DNA from 4 places in the Rhizobium sp. 25PS6 genome. Region 1 is predicted to be linked to each of the others. Evidence: predicted binding sites of a transcription regulator. Region 1 holds the regulator's gene; each other region holds the start of a gene.
What was found. The regulator LexA, encoded in region 1, represses DNA repair genes until DNA is damaged. The targets are predictions, from matches to a motif close to TGTTCNNNNTGTGTTCNG.
Positions count from the first base shown of each region.

Region 2: RWK44_RS16525 (DNA recombination protein RmuC) is a predicted target of LexA. The motif match lies at 2,498-2,515, and genes of this name have one in related genera.
Region 3: RWK44_RS16010 (YifB family Mg chelatase-like AAA ATPase) is a predicted target of LexA. The motif match lies at 2,302-2,319, and genes of this name have one in related genera.
Region 4: dnaE (DNA polymerase III subunit alpha) is a predicted target of LexA. The motif match lies at 1,512-1,529, and genes of this name have one in related genera.

Region 1 covers NZ_JAWDIV010000003.1:199,187-204,276, reverse strand. The annotation lists gene eno (phosphopyruvate hydratase) at 1-316, opposite strand, end outside; gene kdsA (3-deoxy-8-phosphooctulonate synthase) at 561-1,406, opposite strand; gene RWK44_RS05670 (VOC family protein) at 1,403-2,299, opposite strand; gene lexA (transcriptional repressor LexA) at 2,498-3,217, shown strand; gene RWK44_RS05660 (ComEC/Rec2 family competence protein) at 3,198-5,090, opposite strand, start outside.
Region 2 covers NZ_JAWDIV010000010.1:194,007-199,096, forward strand. The annotation lists gene ptsN (PTS IIA-like nitrogen regulatory protein PtsN) at 1-7, shown strand, start outside; gene RWK44_RS16520 (ribokinase) at 235-1,134, opposite strand; gene RWK44_RS16525 (DNA recombination protein RmuC) at 1,239-2,465, opposite strand; gene RWK44_RS16530 (globin-coupled sensor protein) at 2,672-4,168, shown strand; gene def (peptide deformylase) at 4,266-4,781, shown strand; gene RWK44_RS16540 (FitA-like ribbon-helix-helix domain-containing protein) at 4,847-5,090, shown strand, end outside.
Region 3 covers NZ_JAWDIV010000010.1:86,892-91,981, reverse strand. The annotation lists gene RWK44_RS16015 (AbiTii domain-containing protein) at 1-544, opposite strand, end outside; gene RWK44_RS16010 (YifB family Mg chelatase-like AAA ATPase) at 635-2,167, opposite strand; gene gshB (glutathione synthase) at 2,399-3,346, opposite strand; gene RWK44_RS16000 (cupin domain-containing protein) at 3,432-3,935, opposite strand; gene RWK44_RS15995 (YraN family protein) at 4,050-4,418, opposite strand; gene rsmI (16S rRNA (cytidine(1402)-2'-O)-methyltransferase) at 4,408-5,090, opposite strand, start outside.
Region 4 covers NZ_JAWDIV010000013.1:95,299-100,388, reverse strand. The annotation lists gene RWK44_RS19735 (lipoprotein-releasing ABC transporter permease subunit) at 1-87, shown strand, start outside; gene RWK44_RS19730 (ABC transporter ATP-binding protein) at 102-785, shown strand; gene RWK44_RS19725 (DUF5680 domain-containing protein) at 799-1,263, opposite strand; gene dnaE (DNA polymerase III subunit alpha) at 1,766-5,090, shown strand, end outside.

The DNA of each region.
Region 1 (5,090 bases):
CGAGGCGCGACTTGTTCGGCGTGCCGTCCAGCTCGATCATGATGTTGTCGATCTGGATCTGGTTTTCGGCGTCGATGCCGCCGATCGCGTCGAAGATCTCGGTGTTGGCGGCTTCGACCGCCTTTTCGACGCCCTTGCCCAGATAGCGCTTGCCGCCGTCACGCAGTTCGACCGCCTCATGCGCGCCCGTCGAGGCGCCTGAGGGAACGGCCGCGCGGCCCATGCTGCCATCTTCGAGATAGACATCGACTTCGACGGTGGGGTTGCCACGGCTATCGAGAATCTCGCGGGCGATGATATCGGTGATTGCAGTCATGGGTTCTTCCTGCTCGGTGGATGATAAGTCGGTTCGAAACCTGTCTTAGTCGAAGGCGTGCAAATTACAATGCTGCAGTTTCCAGCCTTCGAACCGCGTTTGGATCTCGCCTAAAGCGCGTCGCGATCTTTCAGATTCGCTTGCCACGCTTTAGGTCTTTGGCTTTCCGCATGTCGTTGTCGCAAAACCGCTGCACACTTTTGCGCGACATGCCTATAGCACGATCATGTCAGGCTGTTGAACGTCAAGCCTTGGCGACCGCATCGAAGGCGAGCAGCTTTTCAAGCAGCCGCGGCATGTCCTTGAGATAGACCATGTTCGGGCCGTCGGAAGGTGCGTTATCGGGGTCCTGATGGGTTTCGACGAAGACACCGGCAATACCGGCAGCCACTGCGGCGCGCGCCAGCGTTTCCACGAATTCCCGCTGACCGCCGGAGGATTCGCCCTGCCCGCCCGGCTGCGCCACGGAATGGGTCGCATCGAAGATAACGGGTGCACCCATCGCCGCCATGATCGGTAGCGAACGCATGTCGGAGACCAGCGTATTGTAACCGAATGAGGCGCCGCGCTCGCACAGCAGCACGTTCGGATTGCCGCTGGCATTGAGCTTCTTCAGAACGTTCTTCATATCCCAGGGGGCGAGGAACTGGCCTTTCTTGACATTGACGACGCGGCCGGTCTTGGCGGCGGCGATGAGAAGGTCGGTCTGGCGGCAGAGGAAGGCCGGGATCTGAAGGACATCGACCACCCTTGCCACCTCCGCGCATTGCTCGGCAGTATGAACGTCGGTCAGGACGGGAAAGCCGAATTCCTTCTTGAGGTCGGCAAAGACTTCCATGCCCTTTTCGATCCCGATACCGCGTTCGGCCGAGAGCGAGGTGCGGTTCGCCTTGTCGAAGGAGCTCTTGTAGACGAGGCCGATGCCTAGCTTTCCGCAAAGCTCTTTCAGCGTGCCGGCAACCATGAAGGCGTGGTCGCGGCTCTCCATCTGGCAGGGACCGGCAATCAGCGATAGACGGCCGGTATTGGAAAAGGTGACCTGGCCTTGGCCTTCGCCGATCCTGACTTCGGAATTCGTATCAGTGCTCATCGTGTTTCCTCGAAGGCGAAGAGCGTGCCCTGCCCGGGCGCGGGCTTCACCAGAATGCGATTGTTCTTGCGCGTGTATGTCACCCCGTTAGCAGCCAAATGCGCTTCTGTCACGGCAAGATCGGCGACAGCAAAGAGGATTGCCCGGCCGCGCAGGCCGCGATCTGCGGATGAGACGGCGACGTCGAAATATGCCTCCAGCCCTTCCGGCGTCATCAGGCTGATTTTCGCATTCGATGCCGCAATATCGACGCCGAAACCGGTTTTCTCGACTGCCGATTGCGCCACGGCAAGGCTGACGAAAGCAGCGAAGGCGGCCGGCTCTGGCGTGCAAAGCGCGATCTCAACTATGCCGGTGACGCCATTGGCATGCGTCTCCAGCGCCGCGCGGTCGGCCGGTAGCGGATTGACGCGCTCGACGGTGAAAAACAGGAGATCAGGCGCGCGCAGGTCGCCGGCGAAAGCCAGCTTAAAGCCGGCAATCGTCTCGGAACCGTCCGGCATCGTCATCGGCCGGGTGAACTGCAGCATCTCGCCAGCGCTCGATCCGCTGCCGACGAAATCCTGATGATCGATGCCGGCATCCTTGCTGCCGAAAGCCAGCCCCGAGAGCCCCTCCTCGCCACAGCGGAAACGGAAGGCCTGGTTGCGGGCAGTGAAGACATTACCTTGGCGCGCAGATGCGTTGCTCTCCTCGACGTTCGCAATCCCGAGCGGCTCCAGATAGGTCTTGTCGGCAAAAAAGACGCAGGCATTCTCCGTTCCGAAGGGATGGCACGCATCGGCGGCAACGGTGAAGCCGAGCTTGCCGAGCCTCTCGCGCGCCAGATCGATGTTGACGACCGGCAGCACGACATGATCCAGCGGGTGCGGTTTGGCGGAATGCGCGTTCATGATATCCCTCCTGGAAACGGCAAGAGATGTGCGATGGCGCGTCCCTCAATGCAAGACTTCTGTGCCAATCCGGCGAATGAAAATAAAAATCTCAACGAGTTGGCGCCAAGTTTTACGGAAATTTAGCTACTTGCGGAACACATATGGAACATATAGTGTCTGTTCTGGATTTGTTTCAATCACGAGGTCACAACGTCGATGCTCACGCGCAAACAACAGGAGCTTCTCCTTTTCATTCATGAGCGCATGAAGGAATCCGGCGTTCCGCCATCTTTCGACGAAATGAAGGATGCCCTGGACCTCGCCTCCAAGTCCGGGATTCATCGCTTGATTACTGCGCTTGAGGAGCGAGGCTTCATTCGCCGCCTACCGAACCGCGCCCGCGCGATCGAGGTCATCAAGCTTCCGGAGGCCTACAGCCCCAGCATTCAGCCCCGGCGCGGCTTTTCGCCGAGCGTCATCGAGGGTAGCCTTGGCAAACTGCAGCCGGTCGCCACTCCTGCTCCCGCAAAACCCGTCGCCGACAACGGCAACTCGGTCTCGGTGCCGGTCATGGGCCGAATCGCTGCCGGTGTGCCGATCTCGGCGATCCAGAACAACACCCATGACATCGTCGTTCCGGCCGACATGCTCGGTTCCGGTGAACATTATGCGCTGGAGGTCAAGGGCGATTCGATGATCGACGCCGGCATCTTCGATGGCGACACCGTGATCATCCGCAACGGCAGCACCGCAAGTCCCGGCGACATCGTCGTTGCTCTGGTCGACGACGAAGAAGCGACACTCAAGCGCTTCCGCCGCAAGGGCGCCTCGATCGCGCTGGAAGCTGCCAACCCGGCTTACGAGACCCGGATTTTCGGGCCGGACCGCGTCAAGGTTCAGGGCAAGCTCGTCGGTCTCATTCGCCGCTATCACTGACATTGGCCAGGCCGGATTCGGTAAAACTGTTGCTGCGCCAGTCATAGGCGCGATGGCGCATCCATGGCCGCGACAATGAATCGAAGGCGGTTGCCACCTCCGGGCCGGCGTCCGTGAAGCGCAACTCGACGGATCCGGTCCTGCGCAGCGTCTCGCCGGTGAAGAGCGTTGCACCTGAGCGGCAGTTGTTGAAGCGAAGGCGCACGGACGTCACGACGATATCGGCCGCGTCGCATGCCGGGCCGAGATAGGCGGCATTGTCGATGACGGTTACCACCTGACCATTGCCAAGCCTTGATGTGCACCAGGCCTTCTTGACGCAGGAAAAGCGGTTTGCGTCACCGGCCGCTGCGGCCGTCCGCATCGCGGTCCTTGCTTCGTTCTGCTGATCGCGGGAAAGCCTGACGCGGCGGTCTTCTCCCTCAGGCGGGATAGCAGGACCATCCAGCATCTTCGGCGGATTATGCCCCGGCAGGACCAGCGCTCTCTGCCACTGGTCGAAGATGAAGTCCGGCGGTCTTTCACGGTTGGAAGCCATTGCCGCCGCCGCGACGACCGCGACGAGACTGCCATCCTCCGAAATCACCAGATCCGGCGGACGGGGACCCGGCAGAAGCAGCAGGATGAGCGTTGCGACCGCGATAATCGATGTGCCGACATGGCGCAACCGGGTGCGGAGCAGCGTCAGCAGCAGAAAGCCTGCCACGGCGACGGCGAAATACCAGGCGGGCAAGCGGCCCACGTCGATATTGCCACCCCAGCCGGACACCGTCTTTGCAACCGCGATCACCAAATCGAGGCCGAATCCGACGATCTTCCAAGCCCAAACATCCAGACCGAAAGGCATGAGCAGCATCGCCAGCAGACCTGCCGGCATGATGATGAAGGAGATGATCGGCATTGTCGCGAGGTTTGCCGGCAGGCCGTAGGCGGTCAGGCGATGAAAATGCTCGATCGAAAACAGCGCGGTTGAAAAACCGCCGATCAGCGAGGTCAGGAAGACGCCGCCGAAGAAACCGGCAACCGTAACGAACGGCCTGATGATCGGCAGCTTCAGGAAGGCGTTTTCTCGGACGCGCCGGTCCTTCCACAGCTGATAGCCCGAGACCAGCGCCAATGTCGCGGCAAAGGACATCTGGAAGCTCGGTCCCAAGACCTCGGACGGCGAAATGGCAATGATGACGAGAGCGGAGAGCGCGACATTGCGCAGGCTGATCGACGGCCGGTCGAAGAAGACCGCAATCAACATGATGGCCATCATGATGAAGGCGCGTTCGGCAGAGACCGCAAAGCCGGAGATCAGGAAATAGGCGGTGACGGCGATGAGCGCGCCGGCGGCAGCGATCTTCTTCGTCGGGTAGGCCTCAGCGATGCCGGGGAAGAGGCTGAGCAGCATCCGGAAGCCGACGAAGAAGATGCCGGCCGACAGCGCCATGTTGAGACCGGAGATGGCGATGATATGAGCCAGACCGGACTGGCGCAGCGCCTCCGTCGTCGCATCCGAAATGGCGCGCCGCTCGTCCGTCACCAGAGCAGCGGCAAAAGCACCGGTGTCGCCGGGCAGGATCGACCTTATGCGGTCGCCGATGCCGCTGCGCAGCCGGTAGAGACCTTCGAGCAGCGCTTCCGCTGTCGATCTTGCAGCCTGGGGACCTGCCTGCGCATCGACCTTCGTCGGTGCACCGTAGAAGAAACCGTTGGCGCCGATGCCGTCGAAATAGGCACTGAAGGAGAAGTCGTTGAGCTCGGGAAGCGCTGGGCCCGCCGGCGGCGTCAGCCGCGCCCTGCCGGTGATGATATCGCCGATCTCGAAGGCCGCGTCCGCGCCGCGGGCGATCGCGGTGATACGTTCCGGCGGCCGCTTCACCTGTGG
Region 2 (5,090 bases), on a different contig from region 1:
TGCCTGACGCGCGTCGCGCGATTACGCATTAATTCTCGAATGCAAAAGGCGCCGGGTCTCCCAGGCGCCTTTTGCATTGAAGAGACTGAGCGGAACTTGTCGAGCTAACCCGGTGCAGGCAGGCGGATGAGGGGCTGCCGGCACCGCGTTGACCCATCGGGCCACAGTCTCCGGGGTCCCATCACTATACGAAACAGCCCATCGGCGCCTGTCGCCGTCCATCCGTTCAAGATTTCATATCCTGTCTGCGACTTCTTCACACAAGGGGATCGAAGGTTGCGCTCCGGCCTTGAGGCAGGCGAGCGAACCGGCGACTGCCGCACGGCGCAGCGCCGAGACAAAATCGAGGCCGTCGTCGAGGCTGGCGGCGAAATAGCCGCAGAAGGTGTCTCCGGCGCCGACCGTATCGATAGGTTCGATCTTGAGACCCTGCGCCCTTGAAATCGCCCCGTCACGAATGGCGATGACCCCGTCGGCGCCGAGCGTCACGATCAGCGTCTGGCCCGTCTCCGCATGCAGATGCACAAGGGCTGCCTCCCGCGCTTGCGCGTCCATGCCCTCCTGCCCGGCGAGCCGCTCGAACTCGGTCTCGTTGGCAATGACGATATCGGCAAGCCGGCCGAGACGCGGCGCATCGGGGATCAGCGGCGCAAGGTTGAGGATGCTGGTGACGCCCTTGGCGCGGGCCGCCGACAGCGCGCCTTCGACGGCAGCAGCCGGCACTTCAAGCTGCAGCATCAGGATATCTCCTTCGTTCATGCGGCCGATCGCCGTCTCGGCATTGGCAGGCGTGACGAGGCCGTTGGCGCCGGGAACGACGGCAATCATGTTTTCGCCGTCGCCGCCGACAAGGATCAGCGCCGTGCCGGTGGGACCGTCGACATGGTTGACGAGAGAAAGATCGGTGCCTGCATCATCGAGCAGGGCCAGCGTATCCGCAGCAAAGGCATCCTTGCCGACGGCGCCGGCCATATGCACATAGCGGCCGGCGCGCCGCGCTGCCAGCGCCTGGTTGGCGCCCTTGCCGCCGGCGGCCGTGGCAAAGCCGTTGCCCGCTACCGTCTCGCCGGGCTTCGGCAGGCGCTCGGTCGTGGCGATAAGATCCATGTTGATGGACCCGAAAACTGTGATCATGAATGTGTCCCGTCTTCTGGAGCATGATGCCGAAAAGTGTGAGCGGTTTTCGGACGACATCATGCTCCTACTGTTTCATGCGGGCGAGACACTGCCCGAAGCGGTCACTCCTCGTCAACCACCCGCAGCTTCAGAAGACCGGTGCGGCTTTCCACCGTTTTGGCCGCGGCTTCGCCGTCGCGGGCGGGCTTAGCATCGCCGCCGCCGGCCTCGAATTCCAGCGCTTCGATCCTGGCGCCGCGTTTGGTGAGCTTGTCGGCTGACGTGACCACCATGTCGATATCCTTCTGCGCCATGGCGAAATGGCCTTGCAGTTTGCGCACCCGCTCATCGAGGCGGCTGAGGTCGTCCATCAGGATCGCCACCTCGCCCTGGATCAGATGCGCCTGCGCCCGCATGCGCTGGTCTTTGAGCACGGCCTGGATGACCTGAATCGACAGCATCAGCAGCGACGGTGAGACGATGACGATGCGTGCGCGGTGCGCCTTCTGCACCACCGGCTCGAAATGCTCGTGGATCTCGGCGAAGATCGATTCGGACGGCACGAAGAGAAAGGCCGTATCCTGGGTTTCCCCCTGGATCAGATATTTCTCGGAAATGTCCCTTATATGAACCTCCATGTCGCGGCGGAACTGCTGGCCGGCGATCTTGCCGGCCTCGGGGCTGCCGGCGTCGCGGATCGCATTCCAGGCTTCGAGCGGAAATTTCGCGTCGATCACCAGCGGCGGCGCGCCGTTCGGCATGCGGATCGTGCAGTCCGGCCGCGAACCGTTGGATAGCGTCTGCTGAAAGGCGTAGGCGCCCATCGGCAGGCCGTCGGCGACGATCGTTTCCATCCTGGACTGGCCGAAGGCGCCGCGCGTCTGCTTGTTGGACAGAATGGCCTGCAGCCCGACGACATCCTTGGCAAGCGTCTGGATATTGTTCTGCGCGGCATCGATGACCGCCAGCCGCTCCTGCAGCCGCTGGAGGTTCTCATGCGTCGATTTGGTCTGCTCGGTGATCGTCGAGCTGACGCGCTGCGACATGCCGTCGAGGCGTTGGCTGATCGTCTGGTTGAGTTCGCTCTGCCGCGCGCCGAAGACCTCGGTCATCGCCGCGATGCGGCCCTGCATCTCCGCCTGGATCTTCAAAAGCTCGGCCATGCGCGCTTCGTTTTCCTGAGCACGAAAGCTCGCTTCCTCCGCCTGCTCGCGGCGAAGGCTGGCGCCGCGCAGCAGAAGCACGATTACCAGCAGGGCGAGGGCGGCGAGAACGCCGCCGACAAGCGCCAGCATGGCCGGGTTGATCGAGGCAAGGGCAAGGGCGAGCGATTCGGAATGGACGGTCATGTCGCAAGCATAACAGAAGAAATGGCGATATATAGATCAAAACGTGAACGGAATGAGCCGCCCTCAATATCCTCGCAAGCGACCGCTCTTCCTCGCTCGGGGAGAAGAAATCGCCCTCCGATTTAACGATTGCTCAACCATATTGGCCAAAACCTGCGGCGCAGAAATTCCTTCCCGCGTGCGTCGCGCCAAGTACAGAGATCTCCATGACCGCCCAGCAGAACGACAGTGCCCTCAGGCAGCGCCTCGATTTCATCGAACTGGATGAGGCGGCGCGCAAGTCGATGCGGGATCTGCGCCCTGTCATATCAGAGCTGATCGGCGGCGCCCTCGATAAATTCTACGCCAAGATCGCCAAGACCCCGGCTGTCGCAGGCTTCTTCGCCGATAAGAACCATGTCGGCCATGCCAAGAAGCGCCAGCAGGATCATTGGGCCAATCTTGCCGGCGGCGCGTTCGACGAGAGCTATGTCGACGGCGTGACCGCGGTCGGCCGCACCCATGCCCGCATCGGGCTGGAGCCGCGCTGGTATATTGGCGGTTACGCCATCGTCATGTCCGAGCTCGTCAAGGGCATCATGGAGAAGCAGTGGCCGTCGATCTTCGCGCGCCGAGAGGGCAAGGCATTGGCCGAGAAACTGTCGGCCGTCATCAAGGCTGGCATGCTCGACATGGATTATTCCATCTCGGTCTATCTCGAGACGCTCGAAGCCAAGCGCCGTGCCTTGGAAGAGGAGCGTGCTCAGGCCGAATCCGATCAGGCGATCGCGCTGGAGCAGCTGCGCCGCGGTCTCGAAGCGCTGTCGAACGGCGATCTCGAAGCCACCCTGCCGTCCGACCTGCCTGGCAATTTCCGGCAGATGGCCGAGGACTACAACCGCGCCGTCAGCGCCCTTCGCCAGTCCTTTGCCTCCGTGCGCGAGACCTCCGGCCATATCATGAGCGGTGCCGACGTCATTTCCAATGCGACCAACGATCTGGCGCTGCGCACTGCCCAGCAGGCGGCAGGCGTCGAGGAGAGCTCGGCCGCTCTGCAGCAGCTGTCCGTCAGCGTCGGCCAGACGGCCGCCAATGCAGAAAAGGCGTCGGACGCCGTGCGCGAGACGCAGCAGAAGGCGAAGAACTCCGGCGAACTCGTCACCAGCGCCGTCTCGGCGATGGCCGGCATCGAGAAATCCTCGACCGGGATCTCCAAGATCATCGGCGTCATCGATGAGATCGCCTTCCAGACCAATCTGCTGGCGCTGAACGCCGGCGTCGAGGCGGCCCGTGCCGGCGATGCCGGCAAGGGTTTTGCCGTCGTCGCCCAGGAAGTCCGCCAGCTCGCCCAGCGCACCGCGGAAGCGGCCAAGGAGATCAAAAACCTGATCTCGCAGAGCTCGACCCAGGTCAATCAAGGCGTCGGCATCGTCTCCAGCACCGGCGAGGCGCTGAATGACATGATCAGCCGCATCGACATCATCAACCGTTTCGTCGCCGATATCGCCGCCGCCGCCCGCGATCAGGCGACCGGCGTCAACGAGGTCAGTATCGCCGTCCGCAACATGGGTGCGATCACCCAGCAGAATTCGGACATGGTCGAGCACTCCTCGGCGGAAACCCGCCGCCTGAAGGACGAGGTGGAGACCCTGATCGAGCTGCTGCGGCGTTTCCGCGCCCGGCCGGAGGGCCGCTCTGCCGGTGCCGCTCGACAGGCTGCCTGAGGCCAATATGGCGAAATTCCAGGCGGGGACGCAAAAAAGCGTATTCCCCGCCTACCGGATAATTCCATAGTCGGAAAAGATGGGTTATGGGAACGCCATGACCATCAAGCCACTCATCATTCTTCCCGATCCCGTTCTCCGCCAGCTGTCCAAGCCGGTCGAGCGGGTGGATTCCGACCTGCAGCGTCTTGCCGACGATATGCTGGAAACCATGTACGACGCGCCGGGCATCGGCCTTGCCGCCATCCAGGTCGGCGTGCCGCGCCGCATGCTCGTCATCGACATCTCGCGCGAGGGCGAGGAAAAGCAGCCGCAGGTCTTCATCAATCCTGAGATCGTCAAGTCTTCCGACGAGCGTTCCGTCTATGAGGAAGGCTGCCTTTCGATTCCGGATTATTATGCCGAGGTCGAGCGCCCGGCCACCGTCTCGGTCAAGTATCTCGACCGGAACGGCAAGGAACAGACCGTGGAAGCCGACGGCCTGCTCGCCACCTGCCTGCAGCACGAGATCGACCACCTGAACGGCGTGCTCTTCATCGATTACATCTCGCGGCTGAAGCGGGAGATGGTGATCAAGAAATTCACAAAGGCGGCGAAGTCCAAGGCGCTCTGACGCTACGTTGAAAATTCACCGGCGACGCACTATGATATCACTGATATCATGATGGAGGTACCGAAATGGGCGACCTGCTTATTCGAGACGTTCCGGATGCGATGAAGCGGCAACTTCAGGAAAGCGCGCAGCGCAATGGCCGCAGCCTTTCGGAAGAGGCGATCGAAATCATGCGCCGACAGATTGCGGCGCAGCGCTCAGGAGCTTCCGCCGGCCAGCGCCTGCGCTCGCTGATGGGTGACGAAAGATTGAGCGAAGATGAAGTGGAGGCCATAGCCGCATCTCGGCACGAACGCGACCGCGAACCGC
Region 3 (5,090 bases), on a different contig from region 1:
CAGCCACGTCCCCAGCAGTTGGATAGGTTTTGGCCAGTTTCAGAGTGAAATCGAGTACGCGCGTTTTGACTATATCGGGGATGGCGAGTGCAGCCATAGCCGAGATCTCACCCCAAAACTGCAGGCATTGATAGTCTTCAAACACCTTGTCGTGAAGAAACATAGCCATATTGTCGTAATTAACACGCAAGGCACCACTTTCACTCATGCCGCGCCTATCATCGAGCGTGCTTATTGCTCCTCGAAACTGATAGATCTCAATATTCGGTCGCTTTGAAACTTTTCCCACAATATGCTGTGGGATCGGCGCATTTGTAATTTGCCGCCCAAACGAGGCAACGAAGTTGCCCTTGAAGTTCATCGACAATCGGCGGTAATCAGGCACCTCTTCACTCTCAGGATAGCCGTTTAGTTCGTGCCTGACCCAATCCTCTAGCAGAAGACTTTCGATGCGCGATGCCAACAAAAGGCATTTGCGGAGCAGCGATGAAGTAGTGCTCGCTTGATCGACGGCATCATTCTGAATTTCGTGCAGAAGTCCCATTGATTCCTCACAATGCCCAAATGGCAGAAAAAACTTAGCAGACAGAGGAACATATCGCCTGCTTACTGCAACCGCATTGTCCCCTTCTTCCTATGCCGCTGCCGTCAGTCTCTCACCAGCGATCCTGTATGAGATCGCTTCGGCGAGATGGATGCGGCCGACCGTCGGCTTGCCGTCGAGATCGGCAAGGGTGCGGGCGACCTTCAGCACGCGGTGGTAACCGCGGGCGGAGAATTTCATCTTTTCGGCGGCGTCGCGCAGCAACTGCAGGCCGCTGGCATCGGGCTCGGCCAGTTTCTCGATCATCGCGGTGGAGCAGCGGGCATTGGTGCCGATGCCCTTTGCGCCGGTGCTTTCGAAGCGCTCCTGCTGGATCTCCCGGGCGCGGGCGACGCGGCGGGCGACGTCGGCGCTGGTTTCGGCCGCCATCGGCCGGATGAGATCGGCGGCAGAGACGGCAGGGACGTCGATGCGGATATCAATGCGGTCCATCAGCGGGCCGGAGATGCGGGCCTGGTAATCGCTCATGCAGCGCGGGCCGCGGGCGCAGGTATGACCGGGCTCACCCGCCATGCCGCAGCGGCAAGGGTTCATCGCCGCGATCAGCTGGAATTTCGCCGGATAGGAGACGCGGTGATTGGCGCGCGCAATGACGCATTCGCCGCCTTCGAGCGGCTGGCGCAGCGCATCGAGCGCCTGCGGCGTGAATTCGGGAAACTCGTCGAGAAAGAGCACGCCGTGATGGGCAAGCGAGGCTTCGCCGGGACGGGCGCGCAGGCCGCCGCCGACGAGGGCCGCCATGGTGGCGGAATGATGCGGGGTGCGGAAGGGCCGGCGATCCGAAAGCTTGCCGCCGGAGAGTTGGCCGGCGATGGAATGGACCATCGACACCTCCAGCAGCTCGGCGGGCGAAAGCGGCGGCAGGATCGATGGCAGCCTGGCCGCCAGCATCGACTTGCCGGAGCCGGGAGGACCGACCATCAGCAGATTATGGCCGCCGGCGGCCGCCACTTCGAGCGCGCGCTTGGCGCTTTCCTGGCCCTTGATCTCGGCAAGGTCCGGCAGGTTTGCGGCATTGGCGCGGATCGACGCTTCCGGCCTGGACAGGACCTGAGTGCCGCGGAAATGATTGGCAAGGGCGATCAGGCTGCGGGGGGCGAGAATATCGACGTCGGCGCCTGCCCAGGCGGCTTCGGCACCGCTTTCGGCCGGGCAGATCAGCCCCTTGCCGAGCGCATTGGCGCCGATCGCGGCCGGCAGCGCGCCTGATATGGCGGCGATCGTTCCATCGAGGTTGAGTTCGCCGACAACGACAAAATCCGACAGTGCATCGGCGGGAATGGCGCCGAGGGCGGCCATCAGGGCAAGCGCGATCGGCAGATCGAAATGCGAGCCTTCCTTCGGCAGATCGGCCGGCGCCAGATTGACCGTCACGCGCTTGGCCGGCAGCGCCAGGCCGGAGGCGTGGAGGGCCGCCTGCACGCGCTCGCGGCTTTCGGCAACAGCCTTGTCAGGCAGGCCGACGATCTGCATGCCGACCTTTCCGGGCGCGACCATGACCTGGACCTCGACCGGCACACCTTCGATGCCCTGAAATGCAACCGTACTGACACGCGCGACCATCAACCCATCCCCTTGCCGCAAATTTTATAGCCCGCCCTGCGGCCTTTATTCGATACTTGTCGTGGTCCCCAGAACCGCTACGCACTTTTGGGCGACATGCATCAAGGCCAACGGTTGCAATTTGGCATGGACGCAGGAATAAAACAAGAACAATCAAAGAACGTAGTCAGGCACCCGCTGTGACCTTGGTTGTGTTCGGTCGCGGGACCAGAACGGTCAGCGGCGGCTGGCTCAGCCGCGCTTGCGCTCGATCGCATCCCAAAGCAGGCTCGCGATATCGGCGCCGCCGAATTTCTTGACCTCGCGGATGCCGGTGGGCGAGGTGACGTTGATCTCGGTCATGTAATCGCCGATCACATCGATGCCGACGAGCAGGAAGCCGCGTTCCCTCAGCGCCGGACCGATGCGGGCGCAGATTTCCTGTTCGCGCGGCGTCAGTTCGGTCGCCTCGGCGCGGCCACCGACATGCATGTTGGAGCGGCTGTCGTGTTCGGCCGGAACGCGGTTGATGGCGCCGGCGAATTCGCCGTCGACCAGGATGATGCGTTTGTCGCCCTTGCGCACGTCGGGCAGATATTGCTGAGCAATGAAGGGCTCGCGGAAAAGCTGGCCGAACATTTCCAGCAGCGAGGAGAGATTGCGGTCGTCGCGGGTCGAATGGAAGACGCCGGCGCCGCCATTGCCGTAAAGCGGCTTCAGGATGATATCGCCCATTTCATCGCGGAAGCGGCGGATCTCGGCGGCATCCTTGGTGATCAGCGTCTTCGGCATCAGGTCGGAGAATTCGGTGACGAAGATCTTCTCCGGCGAATTGCGCACCCAGGCCGGATCGTTGACGACGAGCGTCTTCGGGTGGATGCGCTCGAGCAGATGCGTCGAGGTGATATAGGCCATGTCGAAGGGCGGGTCCTGGCGCAGCAGCACGACATCCATGGTGGAGAGATCGACGCGCTCGGGCGCGCCAAGCTCGAAGTGATCGCCCTTGACGTCGCGCAGCACCATCGGCTCGACGCTGGCATAGAGCTTGCCGTCGCGAAAGCTCAGGCGCTCGGGGGTATAGTGGAAGAGCTTGTAGCCGCGCACTTGGGCTTCCAGGCTCATCGCGAAGGTGGAATCGCCTGCGATATTGATGCCGGCGACATGGTCCATCTGGACCGCTACATTGGTGATCTTGGCCATTTCCATCCCTCGCTGAATGCCGGACAGATGTAGGTCGGCCAGATATCAAACGCAACGGTCAATCAAGGGCTTCCGGTCGCAGTTTTCAGGCAGCGATGCCCTGGTTGCCGTTGTTGCGCAGCATGTTGCGGAGACGGTAAGCGATCGCCAAGGGCTTCGGGAAGGGCTTGCGCAGGAAGGCGACCTTGCGGACGTAATTGTCGACCCGCCAGCTTGCCCAGGTTCCTCCAGCGAAAAAGGCGACGTCGCCGGCGCAGAGCGTTCGTTCGGTGCCGTCCTCGGCCGTGATATGGACCTCGCCTTCGAGGATCATCACCGTCTCGTCCCAGCCGAAATACCAGCGGAATTCGCCCGCCGTGCAATCCCAGATCGCCGTCAGCGAGGCCTCGTCATGGCCGCGCGAATGTTCGGCGGTGCGGGCCTGCGGATTGCCGCTGACGATCCAGTCCGGATTGATCGGCGTGGATTTCAGCGGCAGCAGATCGCTCGAGTGCGCGACGAAGGACTTTCCGGCCGGCTTCGCCACCGCATAAGGCACCGAGCGCGCGGCCATGGCGACCGCACTTGCAAACATCAGCTTCCAGGCCATTAAACAACCCCCAATTGTTATCCCTACCGAGTCGATAGCAGAGAGTCGTAAGGACCTGGTTCAAGTGGGGAATAAAAGTTTAACGATCCGGAAATCCGATGGGGCGAAAGGAGGTCAGAAAGCATCAATAAAATGCCGCGGCAGCCGGCCGGGCATGATCGCGACGATATCATAGCGCTGGGAAAGGCGGGCCTGATCCCTCTGGCGGGCGAGCCAGAGATCGCTTGCCGCTCGTATGCGCTTCTGCGCGATGACAGAGACGGCATCGACCGCCGCGGCCTCGCCATGGCGGGCCTTGACCTCGACGAAGACGGCGAGATCGCCCTTGCGGGCGATGATATCGATCTCGCCGAGCCGGGTGCGGTGGCGCAGCGCCAGGATGCGGTAGCCCTTCAGCATCAGGAAGGCAGCCGCGGCATATTCCGACATGCGGCCCCGGCGCAGCGCCTTCCTTCTGATCGCGGTGAGATCACTATCGCCCATCGGCGTTCTTGATCTCCAGCAGCCGCTGATAGAGCACCTTGCGCGGCAGGCCGGTGAGGCGGGCGGCCTCGGTCGCGGCGCCGGCCGTCGGCATCGACTTCGACAGGTCGGCCAGCATGGCTTCGACATCGGCCTCATCGGTCTCGACCGGCTCCGGCGGGCCGATCACCAGGACGATCTCGCCCTTGACGTTTTCCACCTGCTGATAATGGGCGGCAAGGTCGGCAAGCGAGCCGCGACGGAACTCCTCATAGGTCTTGGTCAGCTCGCGGCAGACGGAGGCGGGCCGAGCGCCGCCCAGCACATCCGCGGCGGCCAGAAGCGTTGCGCCGATGCGATGCGGCGATTCAAAGAAGATCAGCGTTGCGGGTGCTGCGGCAAGTTCACCCAGACGGTCGCGACGGGCCTTGTCCTTGGCCGGCAGGAAACCGGCGAAAAGGAAGGCATCGTTCGGCAGGCCGGAGCCGACAAGGGCTGCGAGCGGCGCGGAGGCGCCGGGAATGGGAATGACGCGGTAACCTGCCGCTATCGCCTGCTGCGCCAGCCGATAGCCGGGATCGGAGACCAGCGGTGTGCCGGCATCGGAAACCAGCGCCACCGAGCGGCCGGCTTCGAGCGCCTGCAGCAGCCTTGGGCCGGCCTCATCGGCATTGTGCTCGTGATAGGCGAAGG
Region 4 (5,090 bases), on a different contig from region 1:
GCGCTGACGCTCTCCTTCATCGCGACCATCTTCCCGGCCTGGCGTGCCTCCAGGCTCGATCCGGTGCAGGCCCTGCGCTACGAATAAGGAATGCCGCCTTCATGAAACGCAACGTCGTTCTCCAGCTTACCGGCGTCGAGCGCCATTACGGGCAGGGCGGTACGCTGCTCTCAATCCTGAAGGGCGTAGATTTTTCGATATCGAAGGGGGAGATTGTCGCTCTCGTCGCCCCTTCCGGCACCGGCAAGTCGACACTGCTGCATGTCGCCGGTCTGCTGGAGCATCCGGACGGTGGTGAGGTCAACATCAACGGCCATGCCTGTGATGGCCTGAGCGACGAGAAACGCACCGCCATCCGCCGCAGCGAAATCGGCTTCGTCTATCAGTTCCACCATCTGCTGCCGGAATTCTCTGCGCTCGAAAATATCATGATGCCGCAACTGATCGCCGGGCTTTCCTGGAAGGAAGCCGGAGAGCGGGCCGGCCAGCTGCTCGATTATATGCGCATCGGCCATCGTGGCTCGCATCGCCCGGGCGAGCTTTCCGGCGGCGAGCAGCAGCGCGTTGCAATTGCCCGCGCCGTCGCCAATGCGCCGACCCTGCTTCTTGCCGACGAGCCGACCGGCAATCTCGACCCCGAAACGGCAAGCTACGTCTTCGACGCGCTGGAAGCGCTGGTGCGCCAGTCCGGCCTTGCTGCCCTCATTGCCACCCACAATCACGAACTCGCCCGCCGCATGGATCGGCGCGTAACGATTTCGGACGGCAAGATCGTCGATTTCTGAGGCCCAGATCAGATCAAGGGATGATCAATCCGCCGCGATAGTCGAGCATATAGGCCTTCTGGCCATCGACCATGATGCATTCGTGGCCGATGAACCGCTCGCAGCCGCCTTCGCTGCTGTCGATATAGCGGCCGAACGGATGGTCGAATTCCATCCCGTCAAGAAACCGGCCCTCGTGATACATCGCCGAAAGTGCAGCCTTGATCACTGCTCCGGCTGCTGTGCCGTCGATGAGTTCAGGCGCAATGACGCAGCCGAAATAATTCATCGCCCAGACCGGCTCGTCGGCAAGCCACACCACTTCCTGTCCGGCGAAATCGGTCCCGCCGAAATAGCTGTCGAGATAGCGCCAGTCGCCGCGTTCGTAACCGATATCGTGGGCACCCGGCCGGCAGGGCAAGCGCGCTACGCCGCCGCCGACATAGGTCGCAGCCTTCGCCTCTACGACGAATTCGTTCAATATCGCAATATCCAACATGCCATTCTCCTCTCAGCTAGATGCTGGCAAATGTGCCGCGGCATGTAAAGAACAAAAAGGGAACATATGCCAGAAATAAAGAGTCGCCCTGAAGAGGTCTGCCGCCTGAGCACCATGCCCGATCTGCGGCGGATCGGGAAAGGGCAAGGCTGCTGCCGATCACATCGAGCGCCGGCCCCTAGCCAATTCGTCACCTATTTCCTGGGATTTTCAAACACAAGAAAGAAGGAAAAGATTCCTGTTGACAACAGAACATACATGGAACAAATTGAAAACATAACGAGTAAAGGAGAGCCCGATGACTGACATGATCCGTGATATCGCAGCATTCACCTCCATCGCAATGTTCGTTGCCAGCTTCTCGCTCATCGTCATGGCGCTCTAAAGTTTTCAGGGGACCGTATGGCAATCATGCGGTCCGGACGCGGGACTTCTTCTGGACATCATCGCCCTCTATGCCGACAATGCGTCCGATTCATTCGGGTGATTGGGAAGGCATGTCATGGCGGATACGGCAAAGGGTTCAACGGGCGAGGCGACCGGCGGCACGCCGAGTTTCATCCACCTGAGGGTCCATTCCGCCTATTCGCTTCTCGAGGGCGCACTGCCGCTGAAGAAGATCCTCTACAAGGCGACCGGCGACAGCCAGCCGGCGATTGCGATTACCGACACCAACAATCTGTTCGTCGCCCTCGAATTCTCCCAGAAGGCGATGGAAGACGGCCTGCAGCCGATCATCGGCTGCCAGGTCTCGATCGATATGGGAGACGGGTTGGAAACGGAAAAGCGCGGCGGTCAGCAGGCTCTGGTCAAGCTGCCGTCGATTGTTCTTCTTGCCGCGACGGATGCCGGTTACGAACGGCTGGTCGATCTCGTCAGCCGGGCCTATCTCGGCGGCGAGAGCAACCAGGCTGTTCATATCAGCGCCTCCTGGCTGGAGGAGGCAGGCACGGAAGGACTGATCGCATTGAGCGGCGCCTTGACCGGGCCGGTTGACGTGGCGATCAAGGAAGGCCATCCCGCTCAGGCGGAAGCCCGGCTGCTCACGCTGAAGCGCCTCTTCGGCGACAGGCTCTATGTCGAACTGCAGCGGCACGGCACCTACGACAAGCGGCACGAGCAGAAGATCATCGGGCTCGCCTATGCCCACGACCTGCCGCTGGTTGCGACCAACGAGGCTTTCTTTCCGACTCGCGACGATTACGACGCTCATGATGCGCTGATGGCGGTCGCGCACAACGCCATCGTCTCCGATGACAGCCGCTTTCGCCTGACGCCGGATCACTATCTGAAGAGCCGGGCCGAGATGGTCAAGCTCTTCGCCGACCTGCCGGAAGCGCTGGAAAATACGATCGAGATCGCCAGGCGCTGCTCCTTCGTGCTGAAGACGCGAAAACCGATCCTGCCGCGCTTCACGGGTGCGACCGACGATGCCGAGGAGGCCGAACGCGCCGAGGCGGGCGAGCTGCGCCGCCAGGCGGTCGAAGGGCTGGATATGCGGCTTTCGACGCTCGGCATGTCGCCGGGCTATGAGGAAAAGGATTATCGCGAGCGACTGGATTTCGAGCTCAGCGTCATCGAGCGCATGCGTTTCCCCGGCTACTTCCTGATCGTTGCCGACTTCATCAAATGGGCCAAGCAGCATGACATTCCGGTCGGTCCCGGCCGTGGTTCGGGTGCCGGTTCGCTGGTCGCCTATGCCTTGACGATCACCGACGTCGATCCCTTGCGTTTTTCGCTGCTCTTCGAGCGCTTCCTCAATCCGGAACGCGTCTCGATGCCGGACTTCGACATCGACTTCTGCCAGGATCGCCGCGAAGAGGTAATCCGTTACGTCCAGGCCAAATATGGCCGCGAGCAGGTGGCGCAGATCATCACCTTCGGTTCGCTGCAGGCGCGCGCCGCCCTTCGCGACGTCGGCCGCGTGCTTGAGATGCCCTACGGCCAGGTCGACAAGATCTGCAAACTCGTGCCGAACAACCCGGCCAACCCGACGCCGCTGTCCAAAGCGATCGAGGAGGAGCCGAAGCTGCAGGAAGAGGCGGCGAAAGAACCCGTTGTCGCGCGGCTGCTCGACATCGCCCAGAAGATCGAGGGGCTTTACCGCCATGCCTCGACCCATGCCGCCGGCATCGTCATCGGCGACCGGCCGCTTTCCAAACTGGTGCCGATGTATCGCGATCCGCGCTCGGATATGCCGGTTACCCAGTTCAACATGAAATGGGTGGAGCAGGCGGGCCTCGTCAAGTTCGACTTCCTCGGCCTGAAGACGCTGACCGTGCTGAAGGTCGCGGTCGATTTCGTCGCCAAGCTCGGTATCAAGGTCGATCTCGCGGCCATTCCTCTCGACGATAAGAAGACCTACGAGATGCTGTCGCGCGGCGAGACGGTCGGCGTGTTCCAGGTGGAAAGTGCCGGCATGCGCAAGGCGCTGATCGGCATGAAGCCGGACTGCATCGAGGACATCATCGCGCTGGTGGCACTCTATCGTCCGGGTCCGATGGAGAATATCCCGACCTACAATGCCCGCAAGCACGGCGACGAAGAGCTGGAATCGATCCATCCGATGATCGACCACCTGCTCAAGGAAACGCAAGGGGTCATCGTCTACCAGGAACAGGTGATGCAGATCGCCCAGGTACTATCAGGCTATTCGCTGGGCGAAGCCGACCTTCTGCGCCGCGCCATGGGCAAGAAGATCAAGGCCGAGATGGACCAGCAGCGCGAACGCTTCGTCGTCGGCGCGGTCAAGAATGGCGTATCGAAGCCGCAGGCCGACAATATCTTCGAACTGCTGGCGAAGTTCGCCAATTACGGCTTCAACAAGTCGCACGCCGCCGCCTATGCCATCGTCTCTTACCAGACGGCCTACATGAAGGCGCATTATCCGGTCGAATTCCTCGCGGCTTCGATGACGCTCGACATGTCCAACACGGAAAAGGTCAATGATTTCCGTCAGGATGCCAAACGCCTCGGCATCGAGGTGATCGCGCCTTCGGTGCAGACCTCCTTCCGCCATTTCGAGACCGGCGACAACCGCATCTATTACGCGCTCGCCGCCCTCAAGGGCGTTGGCGAATCCGCCGTCGACCATATCGTCGAGGTGCGTGGCGACAAGCCCTTTGCCAGCATCGAGGATTTCTGCCTGCGCATCGATCCGCGCCAGGTCAATCGTCGCGTGCTCGAAAGCCTGATCTATGCCGGCGCCTTCGATTGTTTTGACATGGACCGCGCCCAGCTGGCAGCCGGCCTCGACCGTGTTCTCGGTTATGCCCAGCGTGCCCAGGAGAACAAGCTGAGCGGCCAGTCGGACATTTTCGGCAGCACGCTGACGTCGGGGCCTGAGAAGATCTCGCTGCCGCCGTTCTCGCCCTGGCTCCCCTCCGAACGGCTGCTCAAGGAATTCCAGGTGCTGGGCTTCTATCTGACGGCCCACCCGCTCGATTCCTACAACAACATCCTGCAGAAGATGCGGGTGCAGACCTTTGCCGAGTTTTCCGCCGCCATCAAACAGGGCGCGGCCAATGCGCGCCTTGCCGGTACCGTCATCTCGAAGCAGGAGCGCAAGACCCGCACCGGCAATAAGATGGGTATCATCGTCTTTTCGGATTCTTCAGGCCAGTTCGAAGCGGTGCTGTTTTCGGAAATGCTGAACCAGTATCGCGACGTGCTCGAGTCGGGAAAATCCTTCGTGCTGACCGCGACGGGCGAGGAGCGGCCGGAGGGCATCGGCCTGCGGATCCAGACAATCCAGTCGCTGGAGGAAAAGTCGCTGCAGATGCAGAAGGCGCTGCGCGTCTATGTCCGAGATTCCGGACCGCTGAGAA